One region of the Variovorax sp. RCC_210 genome, then DNA from elsewhere that is predicted to be linked to it. Evidence: riboswitches for the same ligand, from Rfam matches in the RefSeq annotation. Region 1 holds a riboswitch; the other holds the start of a gene.
What was found. A riboswitch is a leader RNA that binds a small molecule or an ion and turns the genes downstream of it on or off. The one in region 1 is predicted to bind glycine.
Positions count from the first base shown of each region.

Region 1 (8,554 bases):
TGACGGTGTTCACCAGCAACGACTGACCGGCCCGCAGGCCGGTCGAGTCGATCAGGCCGGCTGCAGCACGCGCGGCTGCGGCGCGGGCATGCCGGTGAACGCGAAATCGACCTCCGGCGCCAGCCCGCTCACGATGCGGGCGATCGACTTGCCCGAGCCGCACGCGTGCGTCCAGCCCAGCGTGCCGTGGCCCGTGTTCAGGAACAGGTTGGCGAGCTTGGTCTTGCCGATCAGCGGCACGTTGCTCGGCGTGGCCGGGCGCAGGCCGGTCCAGAACTGCGCCTGCGTGGTGTCGCCGGCGCCGGGGAACAGTTCTTCGACGCGGCGCACGATGGCCTCGCAGCGCACCTGGTTCAGGTCGCGGTCGTAGCCGTTGAGCTCGGCCGTGCCGGCGATGCGCAGGCGGTCGCCCGTCTCCGAGGTGTAGCGCGAGAACACCAGCTTGAACTCGTCGTCGGTCAGCGAGACCTGGTGCGCCTTGGCGGCGTCCTTCACGGGCAGCGTCACCGAATAGCCCTTGGCCGGGTAGATCGGCAGGCGGATGCCCAGCGGCGCGGCGAGCAGCGGGCTCAGCGAGCCCATCGCCATCACGAAGGCGTCGCCGCGAATGCGCTGGAAACGGCCTTCGTTGTCGGTCACCTCGACGTGGTCGATGGCGCCGCCGGCTTCGCGCAGTGCGGTGATGGTGTGGCTCATGAGGAACTTCACGCCGGCCGCGGCGGCGAGCTTCGACAGTTCGCGCGCGAAGCGGTTGGCATCGCCCGACTCGTCCTCGGCCGTGAAGGTGGCGCCGGCCAGCTTCGGGCGGATGTGGGCGAGGGCTGGCTCGATCTTCACCGCCTCGTCGGCCGAGATGACCTGGCGTTCGCAGCCCAGGGCGCGCATCTGCTCGGCGGGGGCGAGGGCGCCGTCGAACTCCTTCTGCGTCGTATAGAAGTGCAGGATGCCTTGGGTGCGCTGGTCGTAGTCGATTCGCGTGTCGCGGCGCAACTGTTGCAACATCTCGCGGCTGTAGGTGCCCAGGCGAACGATTTGTTCGATGTTGTGGCGGGTGCGCGCCGGCGTGCATTCGCGCAGGAACTGCAGGCCCCAGAGCCACTGGCGCATGTCCGCGCGGATGCGAAAGAGCAGCGGGGCGTCTTCCTTGCCCAGCCATTGCAGCACCTTGAGCGGCGCGCTGGGGTTGGCCCAGGGTTCGGCATGGCTCACCGAGATCTGCCCGCCGTTGGCGAAGCTGGTTTCGGCGGCCGGGGTGGCCTGCCGGTCGATCACGGTCACTTCGTGGCCGAGTTGCTGGAGGTAGTAAGCCGAGGTCACGCCGAGCAGGCCGGCGCCAAGAACGATCACGCGCATTTCAAGTACCTTTGAGGTTGCAGCGCTTGAACGACGGGCGTGGTGTGCTATTGAATCAATAGCAGGCAACCGGACGACCGAAGTCCAAGTTGCCGCTCCCCCTGTCCTCGGTACCTGAGAGATTCACCTGTTGCGCCATTGCAACGGGTTTGCTCCTTCGGTGCATCGCGACCAATGAACGGTGCGATGGCTCTCCAGACGGCGTTTGATGTGGTGCAGTACTGACCCCTTGCCGAAGCCTTTTCAAGACTTCGTCGGGCCGACCTGAGCGTTTATGGGAGTTTGCGCCTTCGGTAGGGCCACCGGGTGGCCCGCTCTCCTGCAGTGCCGCGATTGTAAACACGGGGTGAAGAGAACGGTAACGTCTTGTGTTTCGGCCTGTTGACCCAATGGGATAATCGCGCGTTACGTTCATTGCGACAAGGCGATGACTTCCAACATTCAGGGGACTCCATGATCTTGGTTACCGGCGGCGCTGGCTTCATTGGCGCCAATTTCGTACTCGACTGGATCGCGAACAGCGACGAGCCGGTCGTGAATCTCGACAAGTTGACCTACGCGGGCAACCTCGAGACCCTCGCGTCGCTCAAGGGCAACCCCCGACACATCTTCGTGCAGGGCGACATCGGCGACAGCGCCCTTATCGACCGCCTGCTGGCCGAGCACAAGCCGCGCGCCGTGGTCAACTTTGCCGCCGAGTCGCACGTCGACCGCTCCATCCACGGCCCCGAAGACTTCGTGCAGACCAACGTGCTCGGCACCTTCCGCCTGCTCGAGTCGGTGCGCGGTTTCTGGAGCGCGCTGCCGGCCGACGAGAAGACCGCCTTCCGCTTCCTGCACGTGTCGACCGACGAGGTGTACGGCTCGCTTTCCAAGACCGACGCCGCCTTCACCGAAGAGCACAAGTACGAGCCCAACAGCCCGTACTCGGCGAGCAAGGCCGCCAGCGACCACCTCGTGCGCGCCTGGCACCACACCTACGGCCTGCCGGTGCTCACCACCAACTGCTCGAACAACTACGGTCCCTTCCACTTCCCCGAGAAGCTGATCCCGTTGATGATCGTCAACGCGCTGGCCGGCAAGCCGCTGCCCGTGTACGGCGACGGCATGCAGGTGCGCGACTGGCTCTACGTGAAGGACCACTGCAGCGCCATCCGCCGCGTGCTCGAGGCCGGCCGGCTCGGTGAAACCTACAACGTCGGCGGCTGGAACGAGAAGCCCAACATCGAGATCGTCAACACCGTGTGTGCGCTGCTCGACGAGTTGCGCCCCAAGGCCGACGGCAAGCCGTACAACGCGCAGATCACGTACGTCACCGACCGCCCCGGCCACGACCGCCGCTACGCCATCGACGCGCGCAAGCTGGAGCGCGAACTCGGCTGGAAGCCCGCCGAGACCTTCGACACCGGCATCCGCAAGACGGTGGAGTGGTACCTCGCGAACAGCGAGTGGGTGCACAACGTGCAAAGCGGTGCCTACCGCGAGTGGGTCGAAAAGCAATACGACGCCGCACCTGCAGCATCGACCGCACCGACGAAGGCCGCGGCATGAAGCTGCTGCTGCTGGGCAAGGGCGGGCAGGTCGGCTGGGAACTGCAGCGCAGCCTGGCGCCGCTCGGTGAGCTGGTGGCGCTCGACTTCGACAGCACCGATTTCCACGCCGACTTCAGCCGGCCCGAGCAGCTGGCGGAGACCGTGCTCAAGGTGCGCCCCGACGTCATCGTCAATGCCGCGGCGCACACCGCCGTCGACAAGGCCGAGAGCGAGCCCGAGTTCGCGCGCAAGCTCAACGCCACCTCGCCCGGCGTGGTGGCCGAGGCGGCCCGGCAGATCGGCGCGCTGATGGTGCATTACTCGACCGACTACGTCTTCGACGGCAGCGGCAGCAAGCCCTGGAAGGAAGACGACGCGACCGGCCCGCTCAGCGTATACGGCCAGACCAAGCTCGAGGGCGAGCAGCTGGTGGCGCAGAACTGCCCGAAGCACCTGATCTTTCGCACCAGCTGGGTGTATGCGGCGCGGGGCGGCAACTTCGCCAAGACCATGCTGCGGCTGGCCAAGGAGCGCGACAAGCTGACCGTCATCGACGACCAGTTCGGCGCCCCCACCGGAGCGGAACTGCTGGCCGACGTGACCGCGCACGCCATTCGCGCGACGCTGCAAGACCCGTCGAAAGCCGGGCTGTACCACGCGATTGCCGGCGGCGAGACCACCTGGCACGGCTACGCGCGCTTCGTGCTCGAGCTGGCGCAGCAGGCGGGTGTCGAGCTGAAGGCGGGCCCCGATGCCGTCGAGGCCGTGCCGACCAGCGCGTTTCCGACGCCGGCGAAGCGGCCGCACAACTCGCGCCTGGACACTTCCAAACTGCAGGCCACCTTCGGCCTGCGCCTGCCGCCTTGGCAGGAAGGCGTTGCGCGCATGCTGCGCGAAACGCTCTGAGAACAGACGACAAGAAGCGAATTCACACGAGAAGAAACGCATGACCACGACAACGCAACGCAAGGGCATCATCCTGGCCGGTGGATCGGGCACCCGCCTGCACCCGGCCACGCTGGCCATGAGCAAGCAACTGCTGCCGGTGTACGACAAGCCGATGATCTATTACCCCCTCAGCACGCTGATGCTCGGCGGCATGCGCGACATTTTGATCATCAGCACGCCGCAGGACACGCCTCGCTTCCAGCAGCTGCTGGGCGACGGCAGCCAGTGGGGCATCAACCTGCAGTACGCGGTGCAGCCGAGCCCGGACGGGCTGGCGCAGGCGTTCATCATCGGTGAGCAGTTCGTGGGGAATTCGCCGAGTGCGCTGGTGTTGGGGGACAACATCTTTTATGGGCACGATCTGGCGCACCTGCTGGGCGGCGCCGATGCGAAGGACGCTGGTGCGACGGTGTTCGCGTACCACGTGCATGACCCGGAGCGCTACGGTGTGGTTGCGTTCGATGCGGCAGGAAAGGCCAGCAGCATCGAGGAAAAGCCGCTGAAGCCGAAGAGCAGCTATGCGGTGACGGGCCTGTACTTCTATGACAACCAGGTGGTGGACATCGCCAAGGCGGTGAAGCCGAGCGCGCGCGGCGAGTTGGAAATCACGGCGGTCAATCAGGCTTACCTCGACCTAGGCCAACTCAGCGTGCAGATCATGCAGCGCGGCTATGCGTGGCTGGATACCGGCACGCATGAGAGCCTGCTCGAAGCGGGCCAATTCATCGCGACCCTTGAACATCGTCAAGGGCTGAAGATTGCCTGCCCGGAAGAAATCGCTTGGCGCAACGGGTTTATCGATCGTGAGCAGTTGGCCAAGTTGGCTGCGCCGCTGCAAAAGAATGGTTACGGCAAATACCTGAACCACCTGCTCGCCGAGGAGGTTCGTTCATGAACGTGATCAAGACAGCCATTCCCGAGGTGCTGATCATCGAGCCGAAAGTGTTCGGCGATGCACGTGGCTTCTTTTTCGAGAGCTTCAACCAACGCGCATTCGACGAAGCCGTTGGCAAGAAATTTGAATTTGTCCAAGACAACCATTCCAAATCGTCGCGTGGCGTGCTCCGAGGCTTGCACTACCAGATTCAGAATGCGCAGGGCAAGCTGGTGCGCGTTGCCCGCGGCGCGGTGTTCGACGTGGCAGTAGACATCAGGCGCTCGTCTTCGACCTTCGGCCATTGGGTCGGCACCGAACTCAACGACCAGAACCACAAGCAGCTATGGATTCCGCCGGGGTTCGCGCACGGGTTCTTCGTTCTGAGCGAAAGCGCGGATTTCTTGTACAAGACCACCGACTACTACTCGCCCGAGCACGAAAGGTGCATCGCCTGGAACGACGCTGATCTGCGTATCGAATGGCCCGATATCGGCGTCCTGCCGCAATTGTCGGAAAAGGACAGCGGAGGTTTGCCGCTGAAGCAGGCAAATATTTTCGACTGAAAAGTTTCCGTTTTCCGCACAAAATTTCCTGAGCGAAATTAGGCTGTTTCAATTCACTGCGAGCTTGACGATGTTATCGGCATCGGCACCTTTTTTGAAGCCTTCGAACGGACTGAGCGGATTTGCAATGATGCAGGTTAATGAGTGGTGGAAGTAGATAATGAATGTCAAGGATGTGCTGGTACGCGCTGTCCGGTATGTGAGGGAATATCGAGCCGCCAGCCTGGTTAAAAGGTCTGGCCTCTTCGACAGGGACTGGTATCTAACGAGGAACCCAGACGTTTCAGCCAAGGACGCGTTGTCGCACTTCCTTCGTTTCGGGGGGAAAGAAGGAAGAGCTCCCAGCGAGAAATTCGACTCGGCGTGGTATCTCCAGACGTACAAGGATGTTGCGCTCAGCGGAGCAAATCCACTTGTCCACTATCTCCAGTGGGGAACCAGCGAAGGCCGCGAAATAGCTGGCACCTATTCAGGTGTTGCCGGTTCTCCCAACGCCTATTCAATCAACGGCGTGCTGCTGAGCGAGCAAGAGGCTCGCGACCTCGAAATTCTTCGTGCCACCGATCTGTTCGATCCCGAGTGGTATCTGGAGACCTATCCTCACCTCCATGGTCAGGATCCTTATTTGCATTTCCTGCGATATGGCGGGTTCGAAGGACTCAAGGGAAGCGAAGAATTCGATTGTGCGTGGTACGGGGACATCTACCCCGATGTCGTTTTGCACAACGTGCACCCTCTGCTCCACTATCTGGAGCACGGAATCAAGGAAGGCCGCTTCAAGGGCATGAATCCAAGGATCTCGGCCGTCGTGAAGCAAACGGTCGCAGATTTAATGGCACTCGACCCCGAAATCGAAGCTTGCCATCCCTTACATGGCAAGCATCTTCGGCTTCGACCGAATTTCAGTATGCCGGTCGACGAGCTCGGTGTCGCCTGGCGTGAGATCTTCAACGATCTTCCAGACGGTATCGAGCACATTCTTTTCATGCCTTGGCTGGTCAAGGGCGGCGCAGACTTGGCTGGCGTCAACATGGTGCGGGCGGCTCAGGAAAAACTGGGTGTCCGGGCCGTGCTGCTGGTGTTGACGGACCATGCAAACGTGGATGCCTTCGATTGGCTGCCCACGGGAACGCAAGTGCTGGTTCTTTCCGACTACGACGCAAAGCTAAATCAAAAAAACCGGCAACGAATTGTCGAAGCACTGATATTCGCGATTCAACCCGCGTCCATCATGAATGTGAACAGCTTGGCGTGCTGGGACGCCATTCTGGAAAAGGGCCGCGCCTTCAAGAAAATCTGCCGAATTCATGTTGCATTGTTTTGCCGTGATTTCACTGAAGATGGCCGTGGTGCAGGTTATGCAGATACCCACTTCCGGACTGGCATCATGAATGTCGATACGGTTTATTTCGATACTCAGGTGTTTTTGGACGAAGTAGCCGAAAGATTCGGACTAACAAAATCTCTCAAGCAGAAGTTGAAGTTTTTGCCGCAGCCCGCATTGGACGGCGTTCATCCCTCGCATGGAAATGAAGCGTTGGCCAATTCCCAGCCCGCGGTATTCTGGGCCGGACGATTCTGCTATCAAAAAAATACGGAATTACTGGTTCGAATTATCAAAAAGAAGCCGCCTGTTTCACTGGATATTTATGGAGGAGGCGAGTTCGCGCGCGAGACCGAATTGAAGTCGCTCGCGAGCGGATTTCAAAACGTCAGCGTCCTGGGGTTTTTCTCATCGTTCAACAAGCTTCCTCTGGAAAAATACAGCGCATTTCTTTTTACGTCGCGCTTCGAGGGAATGCCAACGGTTCTTATCAACGCGGCAGCAGCAGGCGTTCCGATCATCGCGAGCAATGTCGGTGGAGTATCGGAATTGGTCACGCAGGAAACAGGTTGGTTGATCGATGCATTGGACGACGAAAACGCATATTGCGCGGCAATTCAGCAGATCATCGGCGACCCCGCAGAGGTCGCAAGGCGTCAGGAAGCAATGAAGAAAAAGTTGGGGACAGAGCGCTCGTGGAGCGCGTTCAAGTCGAAGCTTTTCGTGCCTTCAAAGACAAGTAGCGGAGTTGCAAATGTCGAAGGTTGACGTAACCGCGATTGTGAACGCACACAGGGAAGGCTTGTTGCTAAAGCCCACGCTGGACAGTGTTCGCAGGTGTTTTGAATCAGCACGTGAAAAAAATCTGACTGTCGAGCTGCTGGTGGCCATGGATCGCTCGGACGAACTGACCAAGGAAGTCGTTCAACGCTGCATTGCCGGTATCGACAATGCAAGAATAATTCCCATGGACTATGGCGATGTGGGACATTGCCGAAATCAGGCTGCTTTGCTCGCCCAAGGAGAATATGTCGCCTTTCTTGATGGCGATGACTTATGGGAAAGGAGCTGGATCGTCAAAGCGTTCGACATGGCGCGATCAGACCCACGTGAACTTGTGCTTCATCCTGAGTTGAATGTTTATTTCGGGCACGACCCTCATGTGTTTGTCCATATCGACAGCGAGAGCGAAGCCTTTGATTTAGCGGGTTTGGCGTTGGTCAACTATTGGACATCGCTGTGCTTCGTTCGAAAGGATTTCTTGGTTGAAAATCCATACCCGGAAACGGACCTTCTTGCGCAGATGGGATATGAGGATTGGGGATGGAACCTCAAGGCGATTTCTGCAGGCGCAGTGCATAAATGCGTTAAAGGCACGGGGCATGCCATACGCATGAAACGGGTCTCGCTTGTTCGTCAGACGAGTTCGGCAGGATGCATCGCCGAACCGAGTGATATTTTTTCTAATGCATTGAAGAAAAAACAAAGAGGTGTGAAATCAAAGCTTCGCATAGCGGCGTAGATCGCATGAGAATGTCCGATTCTTCTGTTATCAGTTCTATGAAGCTTCTTGGCGGCAAGTTCGGCGAGCAGCCAATACAGCGACAGATCCGATTGTTGTTGATATTCTTTGCGGTTGCACTTGTTGCCAAAGGTGGCGCGGTGCTTCGTGGTTTCGCCGTTGATGACTACGCATTCGGGCAAGGCTTCAACAAAGGGGAGTTGGGTGTTTTTTTGACACAGGGGCGCTTTCTGCTCGGAGCGCTCGACTGGGGAATCGATTCCCTTGGGGTCAATATCAATGACCTTTACATTTCGCTTGGACTTTGCGCCCTGTTATTGCAAGCTGCGCTCGTAGTAGCAATATTGCGATTTGTTGGTGCTGCGAATGCGCCAGGTGCCGCGCTTATTGGCTCGGCAATGGTTATACATCCATACCTTTCGGAAATACTGACAT
Region 1 covers NZ_JBFUPJ010000011.1:75,007-83,560, reverse strand. The annotation lists gene AB6807_RS26585 (FIST C-terminal domain-containing protein) at 1-26, shown strand, start outside; gene AB6807_RS26580 (D-amino acid dehydrogenase) at 52-1,353, opposite strand; glycine riboswitch at 1,445-1,561, opposite strand; glycine riboswitch at 1,596-1,685, opposite strand; gene rfbB (dTDP-glucose 4,6-dehydratase) at 1,807-2,904, shown strand; gene rfbD (dTDP-4-dehydrorhamnose reductase) at 2,901-3,791, shown strand; gene rfbA (glucose-1-phosphate thymidylyltransferase RfbA) at 3,832-4,728, shown strand; gene rfbC (dTDP-4-dehydrorhamnose 3,5-epimerase) at 4,725-5,273, shown strand; gene AB6807_RS26555 (glycosyltransferase) at 5,434-7,365, shown strand; gene AB6807_RS26550 (glycosyltransferase family 2 protein) at 7,352-8,119, shown strand; gene AB6807_RS26545 (glucosyltransferase domain-containing protein) at 8,131-8,554, shown strand, end outside.

Region 2 (8,554 bases), on a different contig from region 1:
GCGCACGGAAAGAACTGCGGCGTTGTTCGTCATGCCTCAGCCTCCGCGCTTGTTGAACTTGGGGTCGAGCGTGTCGCGCAGCCCGTCGCCCAGGATGTTGACCGCCAGCACCGTGAGCGCCAGGAAGATGCCCGGGAACAGCACGTTGTGCGGGAACTGGTTGAACTGCGCGCGGCCCTCGGCCATGATGTTTCCCCAGGTCGCCATGTCCGCCGGCAGGCCCACGCCCAGGAACGACAGAATGGCCTCGACCAATATCGCCGAGGCGCACACATAGGTCGCCTGGATGATGAGCGGCGCAATCGCGTTCGGCAGAATGTGTCGCACCAAGATTTTCCAGGTGGGCGTGTCCAGCGCAATGGCCGCCTCCACGTACGGCTCCTCGCGCACCGTGAGCACCACCGAGCGCACCAGCCGCGCCACGCGCGGAATCTCGGGCACCGCAATGGCCACCACCACCGTGAGCAGCTTGCCGCCGAACAGCGCCACCAGGCTGATCGCGAACAGGATGCCGGGAATGGCCATGACGCCGTCCATCAGCCGCATGAGCACGCTGTCGATGCGCCTGAAGTAGCCGCCCAGCAGCCCCACGAGCATGCCGAACACCATGGCCAGCGCGGCCACCGCGATGCCCACGGTGAGCGACACGCGCGCGCCGTACAGCGTGCGGCTCCAGATGTCGCGCCCAAGGCTGTCGGTGCCCATGACGAACAGGTGCTCGAAGGTGTCGCCGGCCAGGCTGTTGAACTCGCCGCGCGTGCCCGGCAGGATGTTCGAGCTGCCGGGGTCGATGGCGGTCGGGTCGATGGTGCCCAGCCAGGGCGCGGCCAGCGACATGAGCACCAGCAGCACCAGCACGCTGCCGCCCGCGCGCACCGACCAGTTGGCCAGGATGCGCTTGAGCAGCGAGCGGCGCCGGGGCGGCGGCAGTGCTTCCGCGGCGGCATCGGGTGCATCGGGTGCATCGGGTGAAAGGGAAAGAGATGAATCGGTCATGGTGTTTGTTCGGGGCGGTTCCGTGGTTCCATGGTTCGGTGACTTCAGTACCGGATGCGTGGGTCGAACACCAGGTAGCTCACATCGATCAGCAGATTGATGAGCACGTAGATGACCGAGAAGAACAGCGTGATGCCCTGGATGAGCGGAAAGTCGCGCGACAGCACCGCATCGACCGTGAGCTGCCCGAGCCCCGGGATGGCGAACACCGTTTCGGTGACCACCACGCCGCCGATGAGCAGCGCGATGCCGATGCCGATCACCGTGACGATGGGAATCGCCGCGTTGGCCAGCGCATGGCGCATGAGCAGGCGCTTTTCCGAAATGCCCTTGGCGCGCGCGGTGCGGATGTAGTCCTCGGTCATGGCCTCGGCCACCGCGGCGCGGGTGACGCGCGCAATCAGCGCCACGTAGATGACCGACAGCGTGATCGACGGCAGCACCAGGTGCTTGAGCCACAGCAGCGGCCCCTGGCTCAGGCGCGCGTAGCCCTGCACCGGCAGCCACTGAAGATGCAACGCGAAGATCCAGATCAGCACGTAGCCGATGACGAAGGCCGGAATGGAAAAACCCATCACCGAGAAACCCATCAGCATGCGGTCCAGCCAGCCGCCATGCCGCCACGCCGCGATCACCCCCAGCGGCACCGCGATGAGGATGGTGACCACCAGCGTCACCGCCGCCAGCGACACCGTGGCCTCGATGCGCTGGCCGATCAGCTCGGCCACCGTCTTCTTCATGAAGTACGACTCGCCCAGGTTGCCCTGCAGCAGCTGCGCGCTCCAGTGGAAGAACTGCACCGGCAGCGACTGGTTGAGCCCCAGCTGCTCGCGCACCTTGGCGATGTTCTCGCTGGTGCCGCTGTCGCCCACGATGGCGGCCGCGGGGTCGCCGGGCGCGAGCCGCAGCATCAGGAACACGATGAGCGCGACGATGACGAGCACCGGCACGGTCGACAGAATGCGGCGTGCAAGAAAAAGCAGCATGGGGCGGTTCCGTGAGTGGCGTGCGCGATCAGTTCTTCTTCAGGTTCCAGAACACACCCACCGGCGAGCGCACCAGCCCGCTCACCACGCCCTTGCGGTAGGCCGTGAGCGGCTTGTATTCACCAATGGGCGCGTAGATGCCGGTGTCGTACACGCGCTGCTGGATGGCCGTGGCCAGTTCCTTCCTCTTGGGCTCGTCGGCCGTGGCGAGAAACTCCGACTTCAGCTGCTCCAGCTTGTCGTCGGTGGCCCAGCCGAACCAGCCCTTCTCGCCGTTGCCGGTGAGCGGCGCGAAGAACATCGGGTTCATGTTGTCTGCGATGCCCCAGCCGGTGATGAACAGGTTCCAGCCGCCGTTGGCCACCGGGTCTTTCTTGGCGCGCCGCGTGACCAGCGTGGGCCAGTCCATCGACTGCATGTCGACGTTGAAGCCGGCCTGCTTGAGCAGCTGCGCCATCACCGGCGGAAACTTGTTGAGCACCGCGAAGTCGGCCGGGTACATGAGCACCACGGGCTTGCCGTCGTAGCCCGCTTCCTTCAGCAGCGCCTTGGCCTTTTCGAACTGCGGCTTGCCGGTGAAGTAGCTCGCCTTGTCGGAGGCATAGGCCGAGCCGCACGGGTAGATGGAGGCGCAGCTGTTGTAGAGCTCCTTGTGCACCAGTTGCGCGCGCATCAGCGCTTCCTGGTTGATGGCCATGAACGCGGCCTGCGCGATCTTCGGGTTGTCGAAGGGCGGGATGAAGTGGTTCAGGTGCAGCGCGAACGAGCCCTTGGGCACCGGGCTGTCGATGGTGATGGCGGGGTTGTTCTTCAGCGCCGTGTACTGCTCGGACGGCACCCACTCGATCATGTCGACCTCGCCGTTGGCCAGCGCGTTGGCCTGGGTTTGCGCGTCTTTCAGCACGATCCATTCCATGCGGTCGACGTACACGTTCTTGCCGCCGGCGGTGCCCGAGGGGGCCTCGGTGCGCGGCACGTACTTGGTGTTCTTCAGGTAGACGATCTTCTCTCCGGGGCGGTACTCGTCCTTCTTGAAGATGTAGGGGCCGGAGCCGGTGGCGTCGTCGATCTGCTTGTCGGCGGGCGTGGCGGCCACGCGCGCGGGCATGATGAAAGGCGGGTTCGAAGAGGGCTTGCTCAGCGCGTCGAGCACCATGCCGAAGCTGTCCTTGAACACCAGCTTGAACGTGTTGGCGTCCACCGCCTCGGCCTTGTCCAGCGCGGTGAACATCTTCTGGCCCAGGCCATCGCGCTGGCCCCAGCGCTTCAGCGAGGCGATGACGTCTTCGGACGTGACGGGCTTGCCGTCATGAAAGGCCAGGCTCTTGCGCAGCGTGAAGGTCCAGGTTTTTCCGTCGGGGCTGGTGGTGTACTTGTCGACCATCTGCGGATGCACCTTGCCTTGCTCGTCCACGCCGAACAGCGTGTCGTACACCATGTAGCCGTGGTTGCGCGTGACGAAGGCGGTGGTCCAGATCGGGTCGAGGATCTTCAGGTCGGACTGCGGCACCAGGCGCAGCACCTTGCCCGCGTCCTGCGCGAAGGCAGCGGCAGCGGCCGTGGCCAGCAACGCGCCCGCGAACATGGCTTTCAGTTGTCGTTTCGTCAGCATGGATCAGTTCTCCGGTTGAAAAAGAAAGGCGCGAACACGCGCAACGCCGCGGCACACGTACTGCATGCGGCGTGGCAGCGTGGCGGCCTGGCGGCGTTGCGGAAAACAGGTCATGAAGAAAGCGGCTCCGGAAGCGAACAAGGACACGCCGCACGCAATGCGCGGTGTGCCCCTGCTGTCCTTTTGCCTGAGAGATTCACCCTGCGCGCACATCGCACAGGGCTTGCCCCTTCGGCGGCTGCCCTCGGCCCTTGCAACGGGGCCGGTCAGCGCTCTCCAGCGTCAGTAAAAATCCAGTCTTGGGACCTGAGCGTTATGGGCTGTCGCCTTCGGTAATGCACTAACTCGACGCATCGGGCCGGCATTTCTCCTGGATCAACTTCTCAAAGCAGATTGCGTGCCAAAAGCAGCAATCCGCGAGAAAGCTGCGCCGCAGTCAACGTCTACTGCGGGCCGCCGCAGAAGTCCGCGCGTTCGGTCGTCTTCGCGGTGAAGCGGATGCGCGAGGTGGTGGTGGCGCGCTGCGGCTCGCCTTGCGGCCACTCGCTCTGCAGCCACGTGTACTGCCAGTCGTACGGCGCGCCGGGCTTGGCCGCCTGGCCGTACGCGATGCGCAGGCTGCCGTTGCTTTCGTCGTGGCAATGCTTGGAGGTCTTGTAGTCCTTCTCGCTGAAGCAGGCGCGGATCATCTTGAAGCACGAGAAGGGAATGCCGCGCTGCACGGCACTCCTCGCCTTGCCTTCGCCCTCGCCCTCGCCTTCACGTTCGCGTTCGAGCGGCACGAAGTCCGCCGTGTCGAACGACGCGCCGCCGCCCGAGTACATCTCCGACACGGTCTGCAGCACGGCCACCGCCCACTTGCCCTCGGCCGTCGGGTAGAGCGCGGGCGCGAGCGACAGGCGCATGTCGCGCGGGCCGGAGCCTTCGGCGCCGTCTTTCTTCAGCGCGTCGGCATAGGCGGAAAAATCGTTCAGCGTGGTGAGCTGCCATCCCTTGGCGTCGGTGCTTCGCTTCACGCGCGCCATGACCAGCGGCTCGGCGGAGAGCACCAGGTAGTCGCCGGGCGTGGCGCCGCGTGGGCGGTACAGGCCGATCTGCTGCACGTCGCAGGGCTGCGGCAGCAAGGCGCACAACCGGACGCGCCATTGCGGGTCGAGCGCCTCGGGCTTGTTCACGGCATCGAACACCTGCGCGGTGGGCGCGGCCGGTGCGGCGAGCGCGGGGCCCGCCATGAGCGCCAAGGTGAGCGACGCGAGGAAACCGGCGGTGAGCAGTTTTTTCATGGAGCCGAATGGTAGCCACGCATCGCAATTCGCGTCGGAGGTTTGCATGCCCACGCCGCGCGAGCGCTTGATAAAGTCGCCCGCGACCATGAACCCATCCAGCTCCGCTCCCTCTTCCCCCGTCCTGCAGATCGACGCGCTCGGCTTCGCCTACCCCGACCAGCCGGCCATCGCCTCGAACTGGAGCGCCCGCGTCGGCCCCGGCGTCACGCTGCTGTACGGCGACACGGGGGCCGGCAAGACGGCGCTGCTCCAGGTCATTGCGGGCGCGCTCCCGGCCAGGGGCGGCCTGACGGTGGCCGGCGCCAGCCTCGCCGCCGCGCCCGAGGCATACCGGCGCAACGTGTTCTTCGTCGACCCGTCCACCGACCGCTTCGACCAGAGCACGGTGCACGCCTGCACCGCCGCGCTGCGCGAGGGCGACGCGGGCTTCGACGAGGCACGGTGGCAGGCGCTGGTCGAGGGCCTTTCGCTCACGCCGCACCTGGAAAAGTCGATGTTCATGCTGTCGACCGGCTCCAAGCGCAAGGTGTGGCTGGCCGCGGCGCTGGCCTCGAGCCGCCCGCTGGTGCTGCTGGACGAGCCCACCGCGGCGCTGGACGCGGGCTCGGTGCGCTGCCTGTGGCGTTCGCTGGGCGAACTCGCAGGGCCGGCCACCGGGCGGGCCTTCGTGGTGGCCAGCGCCGAGCACATCGACGCCGTGCCGCTGGCAGCCACCATCAGCCTGCCGCTGCGCTGAAGCGCCTCGGCACCTTGCGCCTCCCCTGCGTACCACCCTGCGCAACCCCCATTGACAAGCCCCCTCGTGGGGGTGATCGCACCCATGGCGGGCCGAACCGGGCCCCGACGGGTGACAATCACGGATTCCGGCGGTTTGATCCCGCCTGAAGATTTCCAGCCAACCCGACAACCAGCATCTACGGAAGCAAGCGCATGAGCTCGAAGCAACCCACCATCGTCTACACCCTCACCGACGAGGCGCCCCTGCTGGCGACCTACGCGTTTTTGCCCATCATCCGCGCCTTCACCAACCCGGCCGGCATCAACGTCACCACGAGCGACATCTCCGTGGCCGCCCGCATCCTGGGTGAATTCCCCGAATTCCTGAGCGACGCGCAGAAAGTGCCCGACAACCTCACCGAACTCGGCAAGCTCACGCTGCAGGCCGACGCCAACATCATCAAGCTGCCCAACATCAGCGCCTCGGTGTCGCAGCTGAAGTCGGCCATCAAGGAACTGCAGGGCAAGGGCTACAAGATTCCCGACTACCCCGAGAACCCGACCAGCGACGAAGACAAGGACATTCGCGTGCGCTACAACAAGTGCACGGGCAGCGCGGTGAACCCGGTGCTGCGCGAAGGCAATTCCGACCGCCGCGCGCCCAAGGCCGTCAAGGAATACGCCCGCAAGAACCCGCACAGCATGGCCGACTGGAGCCAGGCCTCGCGCTCGCACGTCTCGCACATGCACGGCGGCGACTTCTATCACGGCGAAAAGTCCATGACCCTGGACCGCGCGCGCAACGTGAAGATGGAGCTGATCACCAAGAGCGGCAAGACCATCGTGCTCAAGCCCAAGGTCGCGCTGCTCGACCGCGAGGTCATCGACTCCATGTTCATGAGCAAGAAGGCACTGCTGGCCTTCTATGAAAAGGAGATCGAGGACGCGCACAAGACTGGCGTGATGTTCTCGCTGCACGTCAAGGCGACCATGATGAAGGTGTCGCACCCCATCGTGTTCGGCCACTGCGTGAAGATCTTCTACAAGGAAGCCTTCGAGAAGCACGGCAAGCTGTTCGACGAGCTGGGCATCAACGTCAACAACGGCATGGTCGACCTGTACACCAAGATCGCCGCGCTGCCGCAGAGCACGCAGGACGAGATCAAGCGCGACCTGCACGCCTGCCACGAGAACCGCCCCGAGCTGGCCATGGTCGACTCGGCCAAGGGCATCACCAACTTCCATTCGCCCAACGACGTGATCGTGGACGCCTCGATGCCCGCCATGATCCGCAACGGCGGCAAGATGTGGGGCGCCGACGGCCGCCTGAAGGACGTGAAGGCCGTGATGCCCGAATCGACCTTCGCCCGCATCTACCAGGAGATCATCAACTTCTGCAAGTGGCACGGCGCCTTCGACCCCAAGACCATGGGCACGGTGCCCAACGTCGGCCTCATGGCCCAGAAGGCCGAGGAATACGGCTCGCACGACAAGACCTTCGAGATTGCCGAAGACGGCGTCGCCAACATCACCGACCTGGACACCGGCGAAGTGCTGATGAGCGAGAACGTGGAGCAAGGCGACATCTGGCGCATGTGCCAGGTGAAGGACGCCGCGATCCGCGACTGGGTCAAGCTGGCCGTCACACGCGCGCGCAACTCGGGCATGCCGGTGGTGTTCTGGCTGGACGCCTACCGCCCGCACGAGGCGCAGCTGATCACCAAGGTCAAGATGTACCTGCACGAGCACAACACCTCGGGCCTGGACATCCAGATCATGAGCCAGGTGCGCGCCATGCGCTACACGCTGGAACGCGTGGTCCGCGGGCTGGACACCATCAGCGCCACCGGCAACATCCTGCGCGACTACCTGACCGACCTGTTCCCCATCATGGAACTGGGCACCTCGGCCAAGATGCTGTCGATCGTGCCGCTGATGGCCGGCGGCGGCTTGTACGAGACCGGCGCGGGCGGCTCGGCCCCCAAGCACGTGCAGCAGCTGGTGGAAGAAAACCACCTGCGCTGGGACTCGCTGGGCGAATTCCTGGCGCTGGCCGTGAGCCTGGAAGACCTGGGCCTGAAGACCGGCAACAAGCAGGCCGCCATCCTGGCCAAGACGCTGGACACCGCCACCGGCAAGCTGCTCGACAACAACAAGAACCCGTCCCCCAAGACGGGTCAGCTGGACAACCGCGGCAGCCAGTTCTACCTGGCCATGTACTGGGCCCAGGAACTGGCCGCGCAGACCGACGACACCGAGCTGCAGGCCAAGTTCAAGAAGCTGGCCGAGACGCTCACTGCCAACGAGAAGAAGATCGTCGAAGAGCTCGCGGCCGTGCAGGGCAAGGCCGTGGACATCGGCGGCTACTACCTGGCCGACCCGGAGAAGTTCGCAGCCGTGATGCGTCCGAGCGCAACGCTCAACGCGACGCTGGCATCGGCCTGATACAGGGTCGATGCCACCCGGAGGCGCGGGGCTTGCCCCCTCGCCTCCCCGTGCACCCCTTGCGCAAGGGGTGCACGGCGGGCCGGAGCGGGACTAGACTGTTTCCCCCTCCAACGCCATGCAAGGCAGGCCCCCCATGAAACACCGCTTGCTTCCCCTCGCGCTGGCCCTGGCCGGCATTGCGGCGACCGTGGCCGCGCCAGCCCATGGCGCCGAAAGCTGCGACGCCCTGCGCACCCAGATCGAATCGAAGATCGCCGCCGCTGGCGTGGCGCGCTTCACCGTCACCGCGGTCGATGCCAGCGCATCGGCCAACGGACAGGTGGTGGGCAGCTGCGAGCTCGGCAGCAAGAAGATCGTCTACGAAAAAGACGCCGGGCCCGACCGGGGCACGGCCACCGTGCCGCCGTCACCGTCGCCTTCATCGGACGGCGCCATGCTCACCGAATGCAAGGACGGCAGCGTCTCCCGCGGCGGCAACTGCAGGAAGTAGCCCGGGCCCAAGCCCAAGC
Region 2 covers NZ_JBFUPJ010000017.1:78,024-86,577, reverse strand. The annotation lists gene AB6807_RS33370 (dipeptide ABC transporter ATP-binding protein) at 1-33, opposite strand, end outside; gene AB6807_RS33365 (ABC transporter permease) at 37-996, opposite strand; gene AB6807_RS33360 (ABC transporter permease) at 1,041-1,982, opposite strand; gene AB6807_RS33355 (ABC transporter substrate-binding protein) at 2,011-3,594, opposite strand; glycine riboswitch at 3,760-3,884, opposite strand; gene AB6807_RS33350 (hypothetical protein) at 4,038-4,877, opposite strand; gene AB6807_RS33345 (ATP-binding cassette domain-containing protein) at 4,966-5,616, shown strand; gene AB6807_RS33340 (NADP-dependent isocitrate dehydrogenase) at 5,811-8,042, shown strand; gene AB6807_RS33335 (DUF1161 domain-containing protein) at 8,179-8,535, shown strand.
Region 2: linked by a shared signal. The riboswitch ahead of AB6807_RS33355 (ABC transporter substrate-binding protein) and the one ahead of AB6807_RS26580 (D-amino acid dehydrogenase) in region 1 are both predicted to bind glycine.